Regions from separate parts of the Streptomyces sp. NPDC058955 genome, predicted to be linked through region 2. Evidence: riboswitches for the same ligand, from Rfam matches in the RefSeq annotation. Region 2 holds a riboswitch; the other holds the start of a gene.
What was found. Region 2 has a riboswitch for ZMP and ZTP ahead of ACFW1I_RS17295 (phosphoribosylaminoimidazolecarboxamide formyltransferase). Riboswitches for the same ligand answer to the same signal wherever they lie in the genome.

Region 1 (7,376 bases), on a different contig from region 2:
GGAGCGGCAGCCGCGGCACCGCCCCCCCGGCCCACAACGGCGCGGCGGCGGCACGGCGCGTCAGGTCGTGAGGACCGTGCGGAGTTGGTCCAGGCCCCAGTCGAGGTCCTCCTTGGAGATGACCAGCGGCGGCGCGATGCGGATCGTCGAGCCGTGCGTGTCCTTCACCAGCACGCCCCGGTCCATCAGCCGCTCCGAGATCTGCCGCCCCGTGCCGCGCGACGGCACGATGTCGACGCCCGCCCACAGCCCCCGGCCCCGCACCGCCTCGACCGCGCCGCCGCCCACGAGCAGCCCCAGTTCCGCGTGCAGGTGCTCGCCCAGCTCCGCCGCCCGCTGCTGGTACTCGCCGGTCCGCAGCATCGCGATCACCTCCAGCGCCACCGCGCAGGCCAGCGGATTGCCGCCGAAGGTCGAACCGTGCTCGCCCGGCCGGAACACCCCCAGCACGTCGTCGTCCGCGACCACCGCCGACACCGGCACCACCCCGCCGCCCAGCGCCTTGCCGAGGATGTACACGTCCGGGACGACGTCCTCGTGCTCGCAGGCGAAGGTCCGGCCGGTCCGGCCGAGACCCGACTGGATCTCGTCGGCCATGAAGAGCACGTTCCGCCGGGCCGTCAGCTCCCGCACCCCGCGCAGATAGCCGGCCGGCGGGACCAGCACGCCCGCCTCGCCCTGGATCGGCTCCAGCAGCACCGCCACCGTGTTCTCGGTGACGGCCGCCTCCAGGGCCGTCAGATCGCCGTACGGCACGATCTCGAAGCCCGGCGTGTACGGGCCGAAGTGGTCCCGGGCGTCGTGGTCGGTCGAGAACGACACGATCGTCGTCGTCCGCCCGTGGAAGTTGTTCGCCGCCACCACGATCTTCGCGTGCCCGTCCGGCACGCCCTTCACCTCGTAACCCCACTTCCGGGCCGTCTTCACGGCCGTCTCGACCGCCTCCGCCCCGGTGTTCATCGGCAGCACCCGCTCCTTGCCGCACAGCTCCGCCAGCCGCGTGCAGAACTCGGCGAAGCGGTCGTGGTGGAACGCCCGCGAGGTGAGCGTCACCCGGTCCAGCTGGGCCTTCGCCGCCTCGATCAGCCGGCGGTTGCCGTGCCCGAAGTTCAGCGCCGAATAGCCGGCGAGCATGTCCAGGAAACGACGCCCCTCGACGTCCGTCATCCAGGCCCCCTCCGCGGAGGCGACGACGACGGGCAGGGGGTGGTAGTTGTGGGCGCTGTGCGCGTCCGAGGCAGCGATCTCGTCTTGCGTTCTCGACACGGGATCTCCGATCGTCCTGCGGCCGGGGCTGGGTGTGCCCCCTTTCTTATCGTCGCTCGCATCCCGGACGAAGAAACCTCCGACGACGGCGCGCCCGCTAGTCTGTGAACACGCGCGGCGACTGGCGTACGGGGAACCGACCCCGGGGGAGCCGCGCGCGCTCCACCACACGAGGTGCCGCTCGCCTGGGCATCACGGGAACCGCCCCGCGTCCCGTGCGAACACCTCGCCCGGGACGTCCCGACGTACTCCCGGAGGAACACGTGACCACGCCCCAGCAGACCGCCGGCCACCCCGCGCTCACCGCGGCCGACCCCGAGCTCGCCGCTCTCGTCGGCGCCGAGGAACGGCTCCAGGCCGACACCCTCCGCCTCATCCCGAGCGAGAACTACGTCTCCGCCGCCGTCCTCGAAGCCTCCGGCACCGTCCTCCAGAACAAGTACAGCGAGGGCTACCCCGGCCGCCGCTACTACGAGGGCCAGCAGGTCATCGACCAGGTCGAGACCCTCGCCGTCGAGCGCGCCAAGGCCCTGTTCGGCGTCGACCACGCCAACGTCCAGCCCTACTCCGGCTCCCCGGCCAACCTCGCCGTCTACCTCGCCTTCGCGAAGCCCGGCGACACCGTGATGGGCATGGCCCTGCCCATGGGCGGCCACCTCACCCACGGCTGGGGCGTCTCCGCCACCGGCTCCTGGTTCCGCGGCGTCCAGTACGGCGTCCGCCAGGCTGCAACATCTGAGGGGGGTCTCATCGACTACGACCAGGTCCGCGACCTCGCCCTCGCCGAACGGCCCAAGATCCTCTTCTGCGGCGGCACCGCCCTGCCCCGCACCATCGACTTCGCCGCCTTCGGCGAGATCGCCCGCGAGGCCGGCGCCGTCCTCGTCGCCGACATCGCGCACATCGCCGGCCTGATCGCCGGCGGCGCCCACCCCTCCCCGGTCGGCCACGTCGACGTGATCTCCACGACCACCCACAAGACCCTCCGCGGCCCGCGCGGCGCCATGCTGATGTCCACCGAGGAGCACGCCAAGGCCCTCGACAAGGCCGTCTTCCCCGGCCTCCAGGGCGGCCCGCACAACCAGACCACCGCCGCCATCGCCGTCGCGCTGCGCGAGGCGTCCCAGCCCTCCTTCCGCGACTACGCCCACGCCGTCGTCGCCAACGCCAAGGCCCTCGCCGAAGCCCTCCTCGCCCGCGGCTTCGACCTGGTCTCCGGCGGCACCGACAACCACCTGATCCTGATGGACCTCACCCCCAAGCAGGTCCCCGGCAAGATCGCCGCCAAGGCCCTCGACCGGGCCGGCATCGTCACCAACTACAACACCGTCCCCTACGACCCGCGGAAGCCCTTCGACCCCTCCGGCCTCCGCATCGGCACCCCCTCCCTCACCTCCCGCGGCCTCACCCCGGCCCACATGGACCAGGTCGCCGACTGGATCGACCGCGCCGTCACCGCGGCCGCCACCGAGGACGAGTCCACCCTCGCCAAGATCCGCACCGAGGTCGCCGACCTCATGGCCGCCCACCCGGCCCCCGGCCTCCCCGCCTAGGACCGGCCCCGGACCGCACCCGGGCACCGCCTACCGGACGGAGGCCGCGACCCGCAGCGCCTCCGTCCGGTCCCGTACGCCCTCTAGCCGGAGGGTCAGACCGGACGACGGCCGCACCCACACCAGCGTCGGCCCCGCCGCCCTCACCTCATGGCTCCACCGGCCGTCGGCCGAGGCGAGCGGGAAGGTCAGCCGGTGCGGCTCGGCGAACCAGTACGCCGCCGTCCCGTCCGCGAGCACCACCGGCTCCGGCTGCACCCGTATCGCCTTCACGAAGCCGGGGTCCAGTGCGCCCGGGAACTCGTCCAGCCGCACCACCGCCCCCTCCGCCGTCCGCCAGCAGACGCCGAGCACCGCCCTCGGCGCCCGCCCGGTCACCGCCGTGACCGCCCCGGCCACGCCCTCCGGCAGCAGCGGCGCGAACCCCGCCCGCCGGGCCGCCTCGGCCGCCGGCACCGGATCCGGACACCCCGGCACCTCCGCCGGAGCCACCGGCGGCGCCCCCGGCACGTACTCCACCGCGACCCCGCCCACGCCCAGCCACTCCACCACCGCCGCCCGCACCGGCGGCGTCAGCACCGCCACCACCAGCACCCCGGACAGCGCCGCGAGCAGCGCCCGCCACCGCCGCCGCAGCCACCCCCACCGCTCCCGCTCCGCCTCCGCCACGGCCACCGGCACGGGCACCCGCTCGGCGAGGAGCTGGGCCAGCACCCGCTCGGCCATCGACTCCCCGTCCACGTCCGGCACCCGCAGCGACCGCCCGAGCTCCCGCAGCTCCTCCGGCAGCCCCCCGGCACCCTCGTCCTCACGCACGCCCCTCACCTCCCTCCGCCGTCCCCATCGCCGACCCCAGCCTCTTCAGCGCCCGGCTCAGCCGCGACTTCACCGTCCCCCGCGGCCACCCCAGCGCCTCCGCGGTCTCCGCCTCGTCCAGCTCCAGCAGATAGCGGTGCACCACCACCCGCCGGTGCTCCTCCGGCAGCCCGTCCAGCGCCGCGAGCAGCCGCCGGCGCCGCTCGCCGTCCACCGCCGCCACCGCCGGGTCCGCCGACTCCGGTATCAGCGGCTCGCCCGCGAGCAGCTCCGCCTCCCGCCCCGCCACCGCCCGCTGCCGGCCCGCCGAACGCAGTGTGTTCCTCGTCTCATTGGCCACGATGCTCAGCAGCCACGGCCGGAAGGACGCCCCCTCCCGGAAACTCCCCAGCGAGCGGTACGCCTTGAAGAACGCCGCCTGCACCACGTCCTCGGCCTCCGCGCCCGCCCCGCACGCCACCGCCGCCCGCAGCGCCACCGCCGTGTACGCGCGGACCAGCTCCGCGTACGCCTCCGGCTCTCCGGCGCGCACCCGGGCGATCACGGCGCTCTCGTCGACGACGGCCGAGCCCCCCTCCCGTGTCCTCACACTCTTGGTACACCGGAAGTCCGGGATCGGTTCCCGCACCTGAGAGAATGATGTGCATGGCCTCTGATGCACGTCCCCGCGCGCTCTCCGGAATCCAGCCCACCGCGGGCTCGTTCCACCTCGGCAACTACCTCGGTGCGATCCGGCAGTACGTCGCGCTGCAGGAGACCCACGACGCCTTCTACATGGTCGTCGACCTGCACGCCATCACGGTCCCCCAGGACCCGGCCGAGCTCCGTGCCAACACCCGCTTCGCGGCCGCCCAGCTCCTCGCCGCCGGCCTCGACCCGGAGCGCTGCACCCTCTTCGTCCAGAGCCACGTCCCCGAGCACGCGCAGCTCGGCTGGGTCATGAACTGCCTCACCGGCTTCGGCGAGGCGTCCCGCATGACCCAGTTCAAGGACAAGTCCGCCAAGCAGGGCGCCGACCGCGCCACGGTCGGCCTCTTCACCTACCCGATCCTCCAGGTCGCGGACATCCTCCTCTACCAGGCCACGCACGTGCCGGTCGGCGAGGACCAGCGCCAGCACATCGAGCTGACCCGCGACCTCGCGGAGCGCTTCAACGGCCGCTTCGGCGACACCTTCACCGTCCCGGCGCCGTACATCGTCAAGGAGACCGGGAAGATCTACGACCTCCAGGACCCGACGATCAAGATGAGCAAGTCGGCGTCCACGCCGAAGGGCCTGATCAACCTCCTGGACGACCCGAAGGTCACCGCCAAGAAGGTCAAGAGCGCCGTCACCGACACCGACACGGTGATCCGCTTCGACCCGGAGAACAAGCCCGGCGTCTCCAACCTCCTCGTGATCATGTCCACCCTCACGGACACCGGCATCGCGGACCTGGAGAAGAGCTACGAGGGCAAGATGTACGGCGCCCTCAAGACCGACCTCGCCGAGGTCATGGTGGACTTCGTCACTCCCTTCCGGACCCGCACCCAGGAATACCTGGACGACCCGGAGACGCTGGACTCGATCCTGGCCAAGGGCGCGGAGAAGGCCCGCGCGGTCGCCGCCGAGACGCTGGCGCAGACGTACGAGAAGATCGGCTTCCTGCCCGCGAAGCACTGAGCCGGAGAGCCGGACCACACGAGGTCCGAGGACCCTGGCCATGAGGGTGGTGCAGGCCGCACACTGGCGGCTGCACCACCACACACCGACCCGACCCGGACGACGGAGGAGAACGACGTGGGGACCGTAACGCTCGGCGTTTCGATCGCGGTCCCGGAGCCTCACGGCAGCCTGCTCCAGGAGCGGCGCGCGGGCTTCGGGGATCCCGCCGCGCACGCCATCCCCACCCACGTCACCCTCGTCCCGCCCACCGAGGTCGACCAGGACCGGCTGCCGGAGATCGAGGCGCACCTCGCCGACGTCGCCGCCGACTGTCTCCCCTTCGCGATCCGGCTGAGCGGCACCGGCACCTTCCGCCCGCTCTCCCCGGTGGTCTTCGTCACCCTCGCCGAGGGCACGGCCGGCTGCGACCGGCTGCAGGCCCGCCTCCGCGAGGAGGCCGGCCCGCTCGTCCGCGAGCTCCAGTTCCCCTACCACCCGCACGTCACGGTCGCCCACGGCATCGCCGAGGAGGCCATGGACCGGGCCTACGAGGAACTGGCCGGCTACGAGGCCGCCTGGACCTGCGCCTCCTTCGCCCTCTACGAGCAGGGCGCGGACGGCGTGTGGCGGAAGCTGTACGACTACGAGTTCGGCGGCGGCCGCCCCGTCCCGGCCGTCCCCTCCCAGGGCGGCAGCCCGGTCCGCTCGACCTCCTGAGGCCGTACGGTCACACCGGCAGCCGCCGGTGCAGCGGCCGCGGCACGTGCCGCAGTGCCGACGCCACCAGCCGCAGCGGCCCCGGCACCCACACCGTCTCCGAGCGGCGCCGCAGCCCCAGCTCGATCGCGCCCGCCACCGCCTCCGGGGTGGTCGCCAGCGGGGCCTCCCGCCGCCCCGCCGTCCGCTCCGAGCGCACGAAACCGGGCCGCACCACCATCACGTGCACCCCCGTCCCGTGCAGCGCGTCGCCCAGCCCCTGCGCGAAGACGTCGAGCCCCGCCTTCGACGAGCCGTAGATGAAGTCGGCCCGGCGCCCCCGCTCGCCCGCCACCGACGACAGCACCACCAGCGAACCGTGCCCCTGCGCCTGGAGCGCGCCCGCGCACACCAGCGCCGCCGAGACGGCTCCCGTGTAGTTGGTCTGCGCGACCCGCACCGCCGCGGCCGGATCGGACTCGTCGCGCGCCTGGTCGCCGAGGACCCCGAAGGCCAGCAGCACCAGGTCGACGTCGCCCTCGGCGAAGACCCGCCCGAGCCGCTCCGCGTGGACGTCCGTGTCCAGGGCGTCGAAGGGCACGACGTGCACCTCCGCGCCCAGCGCGCGCAGCGACCCGGCGGCCGCCGCCAGCTCGGGGGAGGGGCGGCCGGCCAGCCAGACCGTACGGGTGCGGCGGGCGATCAGCCGGCGCGCGGTGGCCAGCCCGATGGCGGACGTGCCGCCGAGCAGCAGCAGGGACTGGGGGGCACCGAAGGCGTCCTTCACGACGCATCACTCCTGAACGGTTCAGAGGCCGAGACGGCGGGAGAGGTCCGAGCGGAACGCGGACCCGGGGTCGAGGGAGGCCCGCAGCTCCTGGAAGGCGGCGAGGCGCGGGTACATGACGGGGAGCAGCGCGGGCCGCAGCCGGGCGTCCTCGGCGAGGCAGACCCGCCCGCCGGCCGCCGCCACCCGCTCGTCGAGGACGTCGAGGAAGCGCCCGAGCCCGCGCGCCCCGGCGGGCACGTCGACGGTCAGGCACCAGCCGTGCACCGGGAACGCCAGCGGGCCCGCCCCGTCCGCGTGCACCCGCTCCACGCGCGCGTGCCGGGCGCCGCGGACGGGGGAGCGCCGGTCGGCCAGCAGCGCCAGGATCCCGCGCAGCGCCTCCTCGCGCCCCTCCGGCACGGCGCACCGGTACCGCACGAACGCGCCCCCGGAGCCGTACGCCGGGACCACGCGCGCGCGTGCCAGCCCCGGCAGCGGCCGCAGCCCGCCCGACCGCGTCCCCGGGAGGGCCGGCACCCCGAGGAAGGACGACACCGGGAAGGACGGCGGGGCCAGCGGGGCGCGGCGGGCCCGGTGCCCCCGGGGCAGAGCGGCGTACGGGACCGGCGCGG
Region 2 (7,779 bases):
GCAGCGCGCCAGGCCGAGCGACTGCCACTGACCGCCGGAGAGTTCGGCGCCGTCGCCGTAACCGCGCCCGAGGAGTCCGTCGAGCCCGCCGGGCACGGAGTCGAGGACGGCGTCGGCCCCCGCGGCGGCCAGGGCGGCCCGCACGGGAGCCTCCTCGCCGAGCGCGTCGACGGCACCGATCCCGACGCTCTCGCGGAGCAGCAGCTCCACCCGGGCGAAGTCCTGGAAGAGCGGCGCGACCCGGGCGTTCCACTCCCCCGGGGCCAGCCGGCGGAGGTCGGTGCCGTCGACGAGGATCCGCCCCTCGGTGGGCCGGTAGAGGCCGCAGAGCAGCTTGACCAGGGTGCTCTTGCCCGCGCCGTTCTCGCCGACGAGCGCGAGGGTCGCGCCGGCCGGGATCAGCAGGTCCACGCCGCTGAGCGCGGGCCGGTCGGCACCGGGGTAGCGGAACCCGACGCCCTCCAGCCGGATGCCGTGGTCCAGCCGGCGGGGGGCGGGAACGGTGGGCGTGGCGGCGGGGGCGGTGGCGCGCGGGGCGTTCGCCGGCGGGTCCTCGTCCGCACGGGACCAGGCGTGGAGCTGTTCCAGCCGGTGGGCGGTGCGGCCCGCGCCCTGGAGGAGACCGGACTGGGCCACGGCGCCGGAGACCTGCGTCGCGACCTGGACGGCGAGGGCGATGACCAGCACCACGTCGCCCAGGCCGGCCGTGCCGTCGGCGGCCCGGGCGACGACCAGCAGGACGGCGCCGCCGTAGGCGGCGGCGAAGCAGAGCTGGCCGAGGGCGCGCAGGGCGGCGGCCTTCGCCTCGGCCCGGGTCAGCACCCGGGAGGTCTCCCGCCAGGAGGCGGCGTGCTCGCGGACGACCTCCGGTCCACCGCCGAGCAGCCGCAGTTCGGTCACCGACCGGGCGGTGGTGGCCAGGCCCAGGAGGTGGTGGCCGTACCGGAGACGTTCCGCCGTCGCCTCCCGCGCGGCGTCCGTGAGCGCCTGGGCGCGCCGTCCCAGCCACACGGGGACGACGGCGGCGAGCGGGAGCAGCAGGAGGTACGGGTCGATGGAGCCGAGCAGCACCGTGGTGACCACCGCCTGCACGGCGAGGCCCAGGAAGTGGAGCAGGGCCTCCAGCGCGGCCCGGGTCCCGGCGAGTTCGTCGCGGACCAGGGTCACCGTGTCGGCGAACTCCGGCCGGTCGGCGTGGGCGAGGCCCGGCACGCCGTTCGACACCTGGGCGAGTTCCCGGTGGAGCCGGCTCTCCATCTGCTCGCCGACCTCGAAGTAGGACAGGTGGGCGAAGTGACCGAGCATCAGCTCGGCGAGGAGGAGTCCGGCGGTGGCCAGGGCGGCCGCGACCGCCGCCCCGCCGTGGCCGGCCAGTGCCTCGTCCGTCAGGCCGCGCAGGGCGAGGGCGGTGCCGGGGGTGGCGAGGTGGCCCAGCAGCAACAGGAGCACGGCGACGGCGAGTCGGCGGCCGCCGTCGCGGAGGGCGAGCCCGCCCAGCCATCGGACGGCGTGCAGGACGAGGCTCATCGGGAGGGCTCCAGGGTCGGCCGCGCGGTGCCGTCGGCGTCGGGATCGGAAGGGGTGGCAGCCGTCGCGTCGCGGGGCTCCGCGGCGGTGTCGTCGAAGCGGGCCGCCTGGAGACGGAAGAGCCGGGCGTAGGCGCCGTCCAGGGCGAGCAGTTCCTCGTGGGTCCCCCGCTCGGCGACCCGGCCGCCGTCCAGGACGACGATGTGGTCCGCCCGGCGCACGGTGGAGAAGCGGTGGGAGATGACGACGCTGGTGAGCCCCTGGGTGAGGGTCAGGAACCGGTCGAACAGCTCGGCCTCGGCGCGGACGTCGAGCTGGGCGGTGGGCTCGTCCAGGACGAGCACCCGCGCGCCCGCCTCGACCGCGTAGAAGGCCCGGGCCAGGGCGATGCGTTGCCACTGGCCGCCGGAGAGGTCCTGGCCGCCCCGGTAGCGCTGCGAGAGGACGGTGTCGAGGCCGTCCGGCAGGCCCTCGACCAGTTCCCGGGCCCCCGCCCGGTCCAGCGCCGCCTCCAGCGCGGAGGCGGGGAGTTCGGCGGCCCGGCCCGGCGCCCCCATGAGGATGTTGTACCGGGCGGTGGACTCGTACCGGATGTAGTCCTGGAGGATCACCGCGAGGCGGGCCCGCCACTCCTCGGTGTCGAGGGTGCGCAGGTCCCGGCCGTCGACCGTGATCCGGCCGGCGGTGGGCGCGTACAGGCCGGTGAGGAGTTTGATGAGGGTGGTCTTGCCGGCGCCGTTGACGCCGACGACGGCGGTGGAACGGCCGGCCGGCAGGTCCAGGTCCAGGCCGTCGAGGACGGTGCGGGACCCGTGCGGGTAGCGGAAGCCGACGCCCTCGAAGCGGACCGCGTCGACGGGCGCGGCGGCCGGAACCGGCTCGCGGGGCGGGGACTCAGACGCCGGAGCGGCGGTCCGGCCGGTGTGGCGTTCGAAATCGCGCAGGGCGTGGAACGCCTGGAGGCCGAACTGGGTCTGGGCGTCGCTCTCGGGGAAGTACACCCCGAAGCGCATCGGGATCAGGATCGTCTGGATGGCCAGGGCGAGGCCGAAGAGGCCGATCCCGCCGTCGAGGGCCCGGTCGGTCAGGGTCAGCAGGAGCACGGTCGCGCCCGCGAGCCCTGCGGCGGTGAACCAGAGGAACGGGGCGAAGAGCAGGCGCCGCCGCTCCTTCCAGAGGACGGCCAGGAAGCGGTCGCTCTCGGTGTCGTGGCGCCGGGCCAGCCAGTCGAAGGCGGAGAGGATCCGCAGCTCCTTGGCGGCCGCCGGCCCGGAGCCGAGGTTCCGCAGGTACGCCAGCTCCCTGCGGCGCGCGCCGAGACCGCGCCACATCCCGGCGAACCGCCCGAGCGAACCGCGCTGACCGAAGCGGATGACGAGCGCGGTGCCCCCGGCGACCAGGGCCGGCCAGGTCCCGACGGCGAAGGCCAGGACGACCACCGCGCCGGCGAGCTGTCCGTACCGCGCGATCAGCGCCAGGGTGCCGGCGACGGCGTCGCCGGGGGTCAGCCTGGAACTCTGGAACGCCTCGCGGGCGTCGCCGAGCAGGGCGAGGGCGTCCGGCTCCTCCAGGACCGGCAGCGCGACCCCGTCGGCCGACGCCGCCATCATCCGCCCGGCGCAGTGGAGGTCGATCCGCCGGGCGACGAGGAGTCCGGCCCACTTCTGGAAGGGGGCGAGGACCTGCTGGAGGGCGAGGGCGGCGGCGCCGAGGCCGAAGGGGCCGAGCAGCTCCGTCCAGCTGCCGCCGTCCGGGCCGAGCAGGCCGGACACGCGGGAGAGGGTCGCGGCCATGCCGATGGCGAAGCCCAGCGGCAGCAGGCCGAGGAGCAGGTTGAGGAGGGCCACCGCGGCGACCGTCGTGCGGCCTGCCGCCGGCATCAGCCCGAGGACGGGCAGCCACTGGCCGAGGCGGCGGGCAAGGAACGAACGCCGGGGCGGGGCGGTCGCGTCGGGCACGGCGGGGCCTTTCTCGCGGGTCTGCCGGATCCGCGCCGGACGGCGCGGAAAGGAGCGGAAGGGGGTACGGGAGGGGGCGCGCAGGGGTGCGGGCATCGGGCGGGGTCGCTCGCCGGGGTCCGGGGGCACCCGGCGCGGATCGCGCGCGTGGTGGGGTCACCGGTCACCGGAGGGCTCCGGACGCGGCCGGGCCGAAGGCGGCGACGGCGACGGCGACGGCGACGGCGACGACTTGGCCGGAACACATGTCTATACCAATCAAGCCGGTCTGGCGAGTCCGTTCCAGCCGCCCGCCGGGGCCCCGACTCCCTTTGTTCGAACGCTGGTTGCCGCGTCGGCGGGCAGCTGCCTACGGTTCCGGCGCCGACCGGCCGCAGCCCGTCGGGCGCGGGCCGGACATCCGGTACCGCCGGTCGGCGCGACCGCCGACAGAACCCAGGAGGTCCCCCGTGACCACCCCGGCCGAGCCCCCCTCCGAGCCCCCTTCGGAGTTCCCCACCCCGGCGCGGGTCCTCGCCCCGCTGCTCCGCATCCCCGCGTCCCGCCGGCACTTCCGGCTGCCGCTCCCCGCGCTGGAGAAGGAGTACGGGATGGGCGCCCCGCTCGTCGACGAGCTGACCGCCCTCGGGCTCCCCCGGCGGGAGACGCCCGACGGTCCGCTCTTCGACGAGAACGACGTCGCCTCCGTCTCGCTCCACCTCCGACTCCCCTCGGCCCGGCGCGCCGTGATGGCCTTCTGGCTGCGCACCCTGCGCCGGCTCACGGCGCCCGGCGACCCGCCCGTCCACCGCGTCGACGTCACCGTCGGCTGCCCGGATCCCGGTCACGACGGCGTGTGCCGCTACGAGGCCGACCTCGGCGACGGGGGAGCCGGCGGGGTCTTCGAGACCGGGCCCGGGCCCCAGCGGGTGCTGGTCTCCCTGACCCTCGGCGGCGCCGAGCGACCTCGTGAACTTCCGTCGGTCCTCAGGAAGTTGTGCGAAGAGTTCCGGGACGTCGACTACTACCTGCTGCCCGGCGACGCGGCCGCCGAGCCGGACCTCCTGCGCCGCACCGGCATGGCCGACTGCGTCCTGATCAGCCGGGCCCTGGTCGACGCGGCCCGCGCGCGGGGCATCGAGGCGCGGCTGTCCGGCGGCCTCCTCGTCGCCGTCCCCTTCTCCTCCACCCACACCTGGGCCGAGTGCCGGGTGGACGGCGTCTGGCTCCCGGTGGACCCGCTGCTGCCGAAGGCGCTCGCGTCCTGGGGCGTGCCGGGGGCGGAGCTGTGGTCACCGACGCTGTCCCCGGTGGGACTCTTCCACCGGCTCGGCGGGGCGCCCCTGCGGCCGGTGACCCACGGCGGGACGCCCTGCGGCGCCTCGCTGCGCACCCGCGAGGAGGCACCGGCGTGAAGCACCCCGAGGCCACCGGCGCGGTCCACCTGCACGACCTGCTCTCCCACCGGGCCGCCGCCACTCCGTCGGCGCCGGCCGTGACCGCCCCCGACGGGCGGCACGACTACCGGGAACTGCACCGGGCGGCCGGGGCGGTGGCCGCCCTGCTGGTCCGGCACGGAGTGCGCCCCGGCGACCGGGTCCTGCTGCACGGGCCCAACTCCCTCGCGCTCGCCGCGGCGGTCTACGGCTGCTCGCGGGCCGGCGCGGTCCTCGTGCCGCTGCACCCGGGGATCCGGCGGCCACAACTGGACCACGTCGTACGGGACTGCGCCCCGGTCCTCGCCCTCGTGGCCCCGGACCACGCCGAACTGCACCGGGGCTCCGGGGTGCCGGCCGTCCCGCTCGCCGTACCCGTGCCCGGGCCGGGCGGCCTCGGCCTCCCGGAGCCCCCGTACGACCCGGACCGGCCGGCCGCGCTCGTCTACACCTCGGGGAGCACCGGCGCGCCCAAGGCCGTGGTGTCACCGCACGCGGCGATGCTGTTCGCGGTCCGCGCCATCGCCGACCGGCTCGGCTATCGCGCCGACGACACCGTCTTCTGCCCGCTGCCGTTCTCCTTCGACTACGGGCTCTACCAGCTCTTCCTCGCCACCCTGGCGGGGGCCTCGCTGGTGCTGCCGTCGCCCGCCGAGACCGGGCCGCGCCTGCTGCGCGCCGTGTCCGGGAGCGGCACCACGGTGCTGCCGCTGATGCCGGCGATGGCCTCGGTCCTGGTGCGGCTCGCCGAGCGGGCCGGCGGGGGGCCGGAGCGGGTGCGGCTGGTGACCAGCACCGGCGCCGCCTTCCCCGAGCCGCTCGTCGACGCGCTGCTCGGGGCGCTGCCCGGCGCGGGGGTCGCCCTGATGTACGGGCTCACCGAGTGCAAGCGCGTGTCGATCCTGACGCCCGGGGAGCGGGTGGACCGACCGGGCTCGGTGGGCCGCCCGCTGGCGGGGACCGGCTGTGCGGTCGTGGACGACGAGGGGCGGGAGGTGCCGCCGGGGACGGAGGGGCAGATCGTGGTGCGCGGGCCGCACCTGATGGCCGGCTACTGGGGAGCCCCGGAGACGAGCGCCGCCCGCTTCCCGGTGCGGCCCGACGGCACCGCCGAGTTGTGGACCGGCGACTACGGGCGGCTCGACGCGGACGGCTACCTCTATGTGACGGGCCGCCGGGACGACCTGTACAAGCAGAACGGCTTCCGGGTCGGCGGCATCGAGGTCGAGCGGGCCGCGCTGGCCGTCCCGGGCGTCGCCCAGGCCGCCGTGGTCCCGCCGTCGGGGGACCGACCCGCCCGGCTCTTCCTGGTGACCGGGCTCGGGCTGCCGGAGTTCCTCGCGGGGCTCGGGGAGCGGCTGGAGCAGTACAAGGTGCCGCCGCTGGTCCGGATCGTCCCGGACCTGCCCCTGACCGCCCACGGCAAGGTGGACCGGGCGCGGCTGGCCCGGGAGGAGGGGTGAACGCCCTCGGGAGGAGTGCGGAGGTCGTCCGGACCAGAGGTGAACGGAGGTTGTTCGAACGGGCGTTGTCGGTCCTCGGCGGCCGCGGCTACGATCGCCCCGGTCGTGACTGGCGAGAGTGGAGCACCACAAGGAAGCGGCCCCTCCCCGGATCCGACGTCGACCGCCTGGGCGTCCTCCCTCCAGCCTCCCCAGCACCCCGAGGAGACCCGGCGTGGACATGCGTTACGGAATCAACCCCCAGCAGGCGGCGGCCAGGGCCGTGCCGGTGGACCCGGAGCGGGTGCCGCTCCGGCTGCTCCAGGGCCGCCCCTCGTACATCAACCTCCTGGACGCGCTGAACTCCTGGCAGTTGGTGCGGGAGGCGGCGCGGACCCTGGGCCGGCCGGCCGCCGCGTCGTTCAAGCACGTCTCCCCCGCCGGTGCGGCCCTGGCGGGTCGGGTCGACGAGGCGACCGCCCGCCTGTACGGCGTGGACGCGGCCTCCGTGGGCGAGCTGACCAGCGCCTATCTGCGGGCCCGGGACGCCGACCCGAAGTCCTCGTACGGCGACTTCGTGGCGGTCTCGCACGAGGTGGACGTGGAGCTGGCGCAGCTCCTCACCAAGGTGGTCTCGGACGGGATCGTGGCCCCCGGCTACGCCCCCGGGGTGCTGGAGATCCTGGCGAGGAAGAAGAACGGCGCCTTCCTGGTGATGGAGGCCGACCCGGCGTTCGAGCCGCCGGAGGAGGAGTCCCGGGACGTCTTCGGTCTGCGCCTCGTCCAGGAGCGCGACCGGGTCGGGCTCTCCGCGTCGGTCCTCGCCGACGTGCACGTGGGCTCCCTCTCCGAGGAGACGCGCTCCGACCTGCTGCTCGGCCTGGCCGTGCTGCGCTACACCCAGTCCAACTCGGTCTGCTACGTGCGGGAGGGGCAGACACTGGGGATCGGGGCGGGCCAGCAGTCCCGGGTGGACTGCACCCGGCTCGCCGGAGGCAAGGTGGACACCTGGTGGCTGCGCCGCCACCCGCTGGCGCAGGCGCTGGAGTTCCGTCCGGGCGTCCGCCGCCAGGACCGGGTGAACTGGCAGGTCCGTTTCGTCGAGGGCGACCTGACCGACGACGAGCGCGCCCGCTTCCGCGAGGCGGTCGAGGCGGAGCCCGGCACGCTGGACGCGGCCGAGCGGGCGGCCTGGCTCGCGAAGCTCACCGGGGTGTCCTTCGTGTCGGACGGATCGCTGCCGTTCCGGGACAACGTCGACCACGCCCGCCGGCACGGGGTGACGAGCATCGCCGAGCCGGGCGGTTCGATCCGCTCCGGCGACGTCGAGGACGCCTGCCGCGAGTTCGGCATCTCCCTCGCCCGGACCGGCCTGCGCCTGTTCCACCACTGACCCGTCCTCCTCCCCCGGTTCCTCCCGGAGGCCGGAGCGCCGCG

Region 1: linked by a shared signal. The riboswitch ahead of glyA (serine hydroxymethyltransferase) and the one ahead of ACFW1I_RS17295 (phosphoribosylaminoimidazolecarboxamide formyltransferase) in region 2 are both predicted to bind ZMP and ZTP.

Annotation. Positions count from the first base shown of each region.
Region 1 is NZ_JBHYKM010000020.1:296-7,671, forward strand. Features, by position in the region: gene rocD (ornithine--oxo-acid transaminase) at 61-1,266, opposite strand; ZMP/ZTP riboswitch at 1,374-1,464, shown strand; gene glyA (serine hydroxymethyltransferase) at 1,530-2,819, shown strand; gene ACFW1I_RS11010 (hypothetical protein) at 2,850-3,635, opposite strand; gene ACFW1I_RS11015 (RNA polymerase sigma factor) at 3,628-4,224, opposite strand; gene trpS (tryptophan--tRNA ligase) at 4,281-5,297, shown strand; gene ACFW1I_RS11025 (2'-5' RNA ligase family protein) at 5,415-5,996, shown strand; gene ACFW1I_RS11030 (decaprenylphospho-beta-D-erythro-pentofuranosid-2-ulose 2-reductase) at 6,007-6,762, opposite strand; gene ACFW1I_RS11035 (FAD-binding oxidoreductase) at 6,784-7,376, opposite strand, start outside.
Region 2 is NZ_JBHYKM010000039.1:8-7,786, reverse strand. Features, by position in the region: gene ACFW1I_RS17315 (ATP-binding cassette domain-containing protein) at 1-1,527, opposite strand, end outside; gene ACFW1I_RS17310 (ABC transporter ATP-binding protein) at 1,524-3,485, opposite strand; gene ACFW1I_RS17305 (transglutaminase domain-containing protein) at 3,935-4,879, shown strand; gene ACFW1I_RS17300 (class I adenylate-forming enzyme family protein) at 4,876-6,363, shown strand; ZMP/ZTP riboswitch at 6,459-6,543, shown strand; gene ACFW1I_RS17295 (phosphoribosylaminoimidazolecarboxamide formyltransferase) at 6,584-7,735, shown strand.